Linked DNA regions of Geomonas sp. RF6. The protein of the gene in region 1 interacts with the protein of each later gene in a pairwise test. Links are inferred from orthologs where the notes say so. Each region holds a gene or a part of one and is shown on either strand. Other genes may lie near its edges.

What was found.
Region 2: the proteins of LPW11_RS03575 (region 1) and lysA interact in binary tests that used the Escherichia coli proteins (3 or more experiments, as listed by UniProt). The link is inferred for Geomonas sp. RF6 from one-to-one orthologs.

Annotation. Positions count from the first base shown.
Region 1 is NZ_CP087999.1:829,276-832,584, forward strand. Bases 75-3,064 are described here. They hold LPW11_RS03575 (winged helix-turn-helix domain-containing protein), read left to right. Parts: upstream 75-1,224; coding sequence 1,225-1,905; downstream 1,906-3,064. Other genes in these bases: LPW11_RS03570 (M24 family metallopeptidase), read right to left, coding at 75-389; pnpS (two-component system histidine kinase PnpS), read left to right, coding at 1,902-3,064. Outside these bases: more of LPW11_RS03570, read right to left, coding at 1-74; more of pnpS, read left to right, coding at 3,065-3,309. UniProt on the Escherichia coli protein: Response regulator member of the two-component regulatory system CpxA/CpxR which responds to envelope stress response by activating expression of downstream genes including cpxP, degP, dsbA and ppiA.
Region 2 is NZ_CP087999.1:1,923,853-1,926,954, forward strand. The notes cover bases 1-2,783. They hold lysA (diaminopimelate decarboxylase), read right to left. Parts: upstream 2,128-2,783; coding sequence 874-2,127; downstream 1-873. Other genes in these bases: dapA (4-hydroxy-tetrahydrodipicolinate synthase), read right to left, coding at 1-799; rsmG (16S rRNA (guanine(527)-N(7))-methyltransferase RsmG), read right to left, coding at 2,642-2,783. In the rest of the region: more of rsmG, read right to left, coding at 2,784-3,102. UniProt on the Escherichia coli protein: Specifically catalyzes the decarboxylation of meso-diaminopimelate (meso-DAP) to L-lysine. Is not active against the DD- or LL-isomers of diaminopimelate.

The DNA.
Region 1 (3,309 bases):
ATGTCGGAGGCGTCGCTGATGACTGCGTCTTTGAAGAGGGTCGCGTACTTCTGGAAGAAGTTGACGGGGACGACGTCGAGCTCCATCCCGATCCGCTTTGGATGGGGGAGCCCGTAGTCGTTCAGCAGCGGGGGGAGATCCCGCATGGAGTTTCCCGGGAGGACGGCGGAGAGGGCGCTTTCAGCGCGGGCACGCACCAGATCGCGGCGGACGAGGTAAAGAGGCTCCCCTGCCACGGGTATATAGAGGGTGCCGCACTGGATGGTGCCGGTGAAGTAGAAGAGGTCCGCGTTCTGCAGCACGATGAGGGCATCGAGCCCTGCGTCCGCCATCATCGCCTGGACTTTTCGGCAGCGTCCCTCCAGTTCGGTCTTCGGTGTCAGTCGCACGTGCACTCCTCGCTATACGTTTAAAGCTTATCTCAGAAAAAAGCCCGTGACCCTGAAGGGGAAGGGGACACTCTCTCGATGTTCCGAAGCAGCCGTTTTAATTAGAGCTGAAGTGAGGGGAAAGAGTACCGTAACAAAATTCGAAGTCAACCGGAGGCGCTCACGATCCCGCTCTGCCGGCAGCCATGTTTGCCCGGCTCAAACGGCTGTTGCAAAATGAGTAATGATTTCGGAAGGTTCTTTCACTTACCATAGCGCGTCCTGCTATGTCAATGTTTACAGATTCTCGTCCCCCGGCGCTTTGGAGGGGGACGGCGGGGGGGGGGAGAGTGCCAGATCGAAAGGCGGGCATATCAGAAGACAAGATTGGCCCCGCAATCTCCCTGCCTCTCCCAATTAGTATTGTCAGAGCCTGCCCCCCTCACGTATCATGCTCGCGGAGAGAGTGGCTCGAGGTGCGGGTTGGAACGGTGCGCCTGCATACAATACTGGAGCGGTAAAAGCTTCGTTAACCTTGACTCACCCTCCGACATGCCACCCCGTTTTCGGCGCACAGTTGAGGAGGCATGGCAGACAGCGCTGCATAAACTGCCGGAATTATTGAGGGGGCAATACTAACGTCGTTTTGGGGAGCGTGCCGAATTCTTGGGCAATCCGTTATAGCACCCATCCCGGGCGAAGTTACGCGTCACATTCACATGTTTTCAACAGCACTTTCCACAATTGATGTGGAACCAGCGTGTATAACGGAAATAACGGCGCAACTACAGGCCGTTAGGCTGAAGAGAACTATTTTACCCACCACCAGGAAAGGCCACCGCGAGGTTTTTCACCCATGCGCACCATACTCATCATCGAAGACGAAAAGGATCTGGCGGAGCTCCTGGCTTTTCACCTGGAAAAGGAGGGATTTCGCCCCGCACTCGCCCACGACGGCATCACCGGCCTGGCGGAGGCGCGGGCAAATCTTCCGGACATGATCATTCTCGATCTCATGCTGCCGGGCATGATGGGGACCGAGGTGTGCCGGCTCCTCAAGGGCGCGGAGAAGACCGCGCGCATCCCGATAATCATGCTCACCGCAAAGGGGGAGGAGATAGACCGGGTCGTGGGGCTTGAGCTCGGGGCCGACGACTATGTGGTGAAGCCCTTCTCCACGCGGGAGCTTCTCCTGCGAGTGCGCGCGGTGCTTCGCCGCAGCGGAGCCGAGGCCGAGGCGCCGCAGACGGTGCAGATCGGCCCGGTGCTGATCGACATGGAGAGACATCTTGTGATGGTGTCGGGGGAAGAGATCGCCCTCACCTCCACGGAATACAAGCTCCTCACCTATCTGGCGCAACGCCTTGGGCGCGTGCAGAGCAGGGAGCACCTGCTGCAGGAGGTGTGGGGGTACAACTATCTCGGTGACACCCGCACCGTCGATACGCATCTCACCCGGCTCCGCACGAAGCTGAAGGAAGGGGGGGACCTGATAAAGACAGTCCGGGGATTCGGCTACAAGATGGAGGAGTCATGAGAGGATCGTTTCGCTGGAAGCTGATCGTTTCGTACCTCATCCTGGCGCTCCTCCTGCTCGGCACGCTCTACGGCTACCTGGAATACAACCTGGAGGACCGGCTGGTCAGCGGCATCAGGGGGCACATGGAGGACCAGGCCCGCATCGCGGCGCTGATGGCAGCAAAAGAGGTCCGCGACCTGCACAGGGATGCGCCTTCCTTCACTGCTGAACTCTCCAGGGTGATGAGGGCGAGGGTGACGGTCGTGACGAGGGACGGAGAGGTGACGGGGGACTCCGAGGTTGGTGCAGCGCAGCTCCCCCTCCTGGAGAATCACGGCAACCGCCCCGAGATCAGGCAGGCCATGGGCGGGGCCATCGGGAGTTCGGTCCGCTACTCCGCCACGTTGCACACCGACATGCTGTACGTGGCGGCCCCTCTGCGCAAGGACGGCGTACTGCGGCTGGCACTCCCCCTCTCCGAGGTGGAGAAAGCACGCCAGGGGCTGCAGCAGACCCTCGGCATCGCGCTCGCCCTCGCCGTTGTCGCCTCCCTCGTTCTCAGTGCCCTCCTGGCGAGGATAACGTCGCGCCCTCTGGCGACCATGGCCGCGGCAGCGAGGCGGATCGGTCACGGCGACTTCAGCACCCGCATCCCCATAAGGAGCGGGGACGAGCTGGGCCAGCTCGCCCAGGTGATGAACGACATGGCGGTGCGCATCGAGTACCAGCTGCAGCGGATGTCGTCCGAGAACAACCGCCTTGATGCCATTCTGAAGGGAATGGGAGAAGGGGTGATGGTTACCGACGCAACCGGTGTCATTACCCTGGTGAATCCTGCCCTGCGCGCGCTTTTCGGAGAGGAGAGCGCCCTGGAGGGAAGATCGCTCCTGGAGGTCAGCCGGCACCCGGACCTTTGCGAAGCGTGCCGGAAGGTGAGCGCGGAGAAGAGGGAGGAGTTGCAGGAGATCGACCTGGGGACGGCGACCCTCCTCGTGCATTGGGTGCCCCTTGTCCAGGAGGGCCAGTTCGTGGGGATGGTGGCGGTCTTTCACGACATCACCGACCTGAAGAAGCTGGAGAAGGTGCGCCGCGACTTCGTGGCGAACGTATCCCACGAGCTGCGCACCCCGGTCACGGTCATCAAGGGATACGCCGAGACCCTCATCTCCGGAGCCCTTGCCGACGACCCGGAGCGGCATCAGCGATTCCTCGGCATAATTCTCAGCCATGCGGAGAGGCTTTCCACCCTGATCGGCGATCTCCTCACCCTCTCGGAGCTCGAGTCAGGGGAGCTGACGCTGAAGCCTGTAAGCGTGGCCGTGAGCGGGGCGGTGGAGCACGCCCTTAACCTTCTGGAACAGAAAGCCGCGGAAAAGGGGATTGTGATAGAGGTGGAGGGTGTGGCCGGTGTGCCGCGCGTGC
Region 2 (3,102 bases), 1.1 Mb from region 1 along the record:
GGCGCAGCTCGTCGCGGCATTTCCCCATGAGGGAGACGGCGGTCTTTACCGGGACCGGGTTCGTTTCCACAAACATGGCGTTGGAGATCTTCAGGAGCTTCAGATGGAGCTGTCTCGCCTCTTCCATGTTGCCGGCAAAGAAGGCGTCGGTCATCGCTGCGACTTCCTTCGGCATTATGTTAGCCGTCACGGAAATCACCCCTTTGCCGCCGCACGCCATCATCGGGAAGGTGATGAAGTCGTCGCCGGAAAGAACGTCCAGCTTGTCGCCGCACAGCGCCAGGACCTCCGAGGCCTGCAGCAGCGACCCTGTCGCTTCCTTGATGGCCACGATGTTTGGGTGGTCCGCAAGGCGCGCCACGGTCTCCGGGAGGAGGTTCACGCCCGTCCGCCCGGGTACGTTGTACAGCACCTGGGGGATCGCCACAGCGTCCGCGATGGCCTTGTAGTGCAGGTAGAGCCCGTCCTGGGAAGGCTTGTTGTAGTAGGGAGTGACCAGCAGCGCGCCATCGGCGCCGAGATCCTTCGCGTGCTGCGTCATCTCGATCGCTTCCCTGGTCGAGTTGGAGCCGGTCCCCGCGATGACAGGGACCCTCTTTGCGGTCTGCTCGACCACGATCTGGATCACCCGGTCGTGCTCTTCATAGTCGAGGGTAGAGGCCTCTCCGGTAGTGCCGCAAGGGACGATCCCGTCGGTGCCGTTCTCGATCTGAAATTCCACCAGTTCCCGCAGCTTCTCCTCGTCGATTGCGCCGTTGTTGAACGGAGTTACGAGGGCGACGATGCTTCCCTGAAACATGGGCTTCTCCTTTGTAAATCTGGTTCAGGCCGGGCCAGAGGGCCCAGCCTTACTCGAGTAGACTGGCGATATCCCTACAGGAACGAAGGAAGGTGCTCACCTTTGATGAGATCCTCGACCTTCTCGCGCTCGCGAATCACCTCGTAGCGGTCACCCTTCACCATGATCTCCGGGACGCGGGGACGGCTGTTGTAGTTGCTGCTCATGGTGAAGCCGTAGGCGCCTGCGGACATGAAGGCAACGAAATCGCCCTGCTTGAAGTTGGGGACCTCGCGTTCTTTTACCAGGAAGTCACCGGACTCGCAAATGGGGCCGACGATATCCGCCACCACAGTCCCCTCCTGATCCTTCACAACCGGCTGCACGCCGTGGAAGGAGCCGTAGAGGGCGGGACGTGCCAGATCGTTCATCCCTGCGTCGATGATGATGAAGTCCTTCTCGTCCCCTTTCTTGGTGAAGAGGCACTTTGCCACCAGGATCCCTGCGTTGCCGACCAGGTTCCTCCCCGGCTCGAAAAGGAGGTGCAGACCGAGGTCCTTCGTCTCCTCGAGGATCGCCTTGCCGTACTCCGAAGGGAGCGGCGGCACCTCGTCATTGTACTGAATCCCCAGCCCGCCGCCGAGGTCGAGGTACTTGAGGTCGATCCCCATCTCACGCACGCCGGCCACCAGTCTCTTGAGCTTCTTGATGGTGTCGACAAAGGGGGATACTTTGGTGAGCTGGCTGCCGATGTGGCAGTCGACGCCGATGATTTCCAGGTTCTGGAGGGTCTTCGCCCGGGCGTACTGCTCGAGGGCCCGCTCGATATTTATGCCGAATTTCGCCTTCTTGAGCCCGGTGGTGATGTACGGGTGGGTTTCCGGATCGACGTCGGGATTGACGCGCAGCGCGATGCCGGCCTTCTTGCCCAGGTGTCCCGCCACCATGTCGATGCGGTCGAGCTCCTGCTCGGACTCCACGTTGAAGAGGAGGATGCCGGAGTCGAGCGCGTAGGCGATCTCGTCGTCCCTCTTCCCTACGCCGGAGTAGACGACCTTTTTCGGATCGACGCCCGCTGCCAGCGCGCGGTAGAGTTCGCCGCCGGAGACGATATCGACACCACCGCCCAAGTTGATGAAGGTCTTGAGGACGCCGAGGCTGGAGTTCGCCTTGACGGAGTAGCAGATGGTATGGGGAGTGCCGGCGAAAGCGTCGTCCATCGCCTTGAAATGTCTCTCGAGGGTGGCGTGGGAGTAAATGTAGGCGGGAGTGCCGACTCTCTCGACGATATCTTTTATGGAAACTTCTTCAGCGTGGAGTTGTTCATCCTTGTACTGAAAGTAATGCATCGATTTCCCCCTTGGAGCTATCTAAAGATGTTGCCCAGGCAAACAAAAAAAGTTTTTATCCTTAACATAGAAATCGGGCAAAAGTCAAAAATATTGCGAGTGTTGGAGGAATGTGAAAGGAGCAGCGAGGTATGCCTCCATGCGGAAATGAAGGAGCAGAGTTATGTGCAGCAGTCGCAGAGCGATGAGTTTCTTGAGTGAAAAGAAACCTTGTGCTTGAGGGAGGGAAATGTAGGCCGGGATAAGCCGTCAGGCGTTCCCGGCAGTCCGACATCATCAGCGCGGCACGCATCGTCCCACACCATCATTTGCCGGAAACGCTTCGCTTATTCCGGCCTACAGTTCCCTACGTTGTCCAACCCACAAATTCTTCGATTTTGCCCAAAAAAGCGGCATCGAAATTTGAGCTACAGGCGGCGTTTTCGACTCCGCGCAGCCTCAGGCCTTCAAAACACAACCCACAAGCTCAGAAGGCGAATTTGGCTCATTAACAGCGAAAGCCACCTTTTCCAATCTACGCGCGGGCGATCACCACGAGGGATCTGGCATCCCCTGCGATCGGCAGTGCAAATTCGTCGACCGAGACGACCTTGGCACCCAACTCGGCCAGCGCACCGGAGGCTGCCTCCGCTTCCTTCAATCCTTCCCGTCCTTTCATGGCGATGATCTTTCCGTCTTCCTTCAGAAGGGGAAGCGCCATCGCTGCGAAGGAGGGGATGTCGGAGAAGGCTCTGGAGACGATCCAGTCGAAGGAGGCTGCATGGTCGGCGGCGAGCGTCTCGGCGCGAACGTGCTGCGCGGTGAAGCGCTCCAGGTTGAGGAGCCGCGCCGCGTTTTTCTGAAAGCTGATCTTCTTCACCACAGCATCAACTGAGAGCACCTCTATCTCGGGTGCAACTATCTTCACCGGGATGCAGGGAAAGCCTCCACCGGAGCCGATGTCCAGAAGCTTGCCTGCCGGCTTCAGCGCCCTGA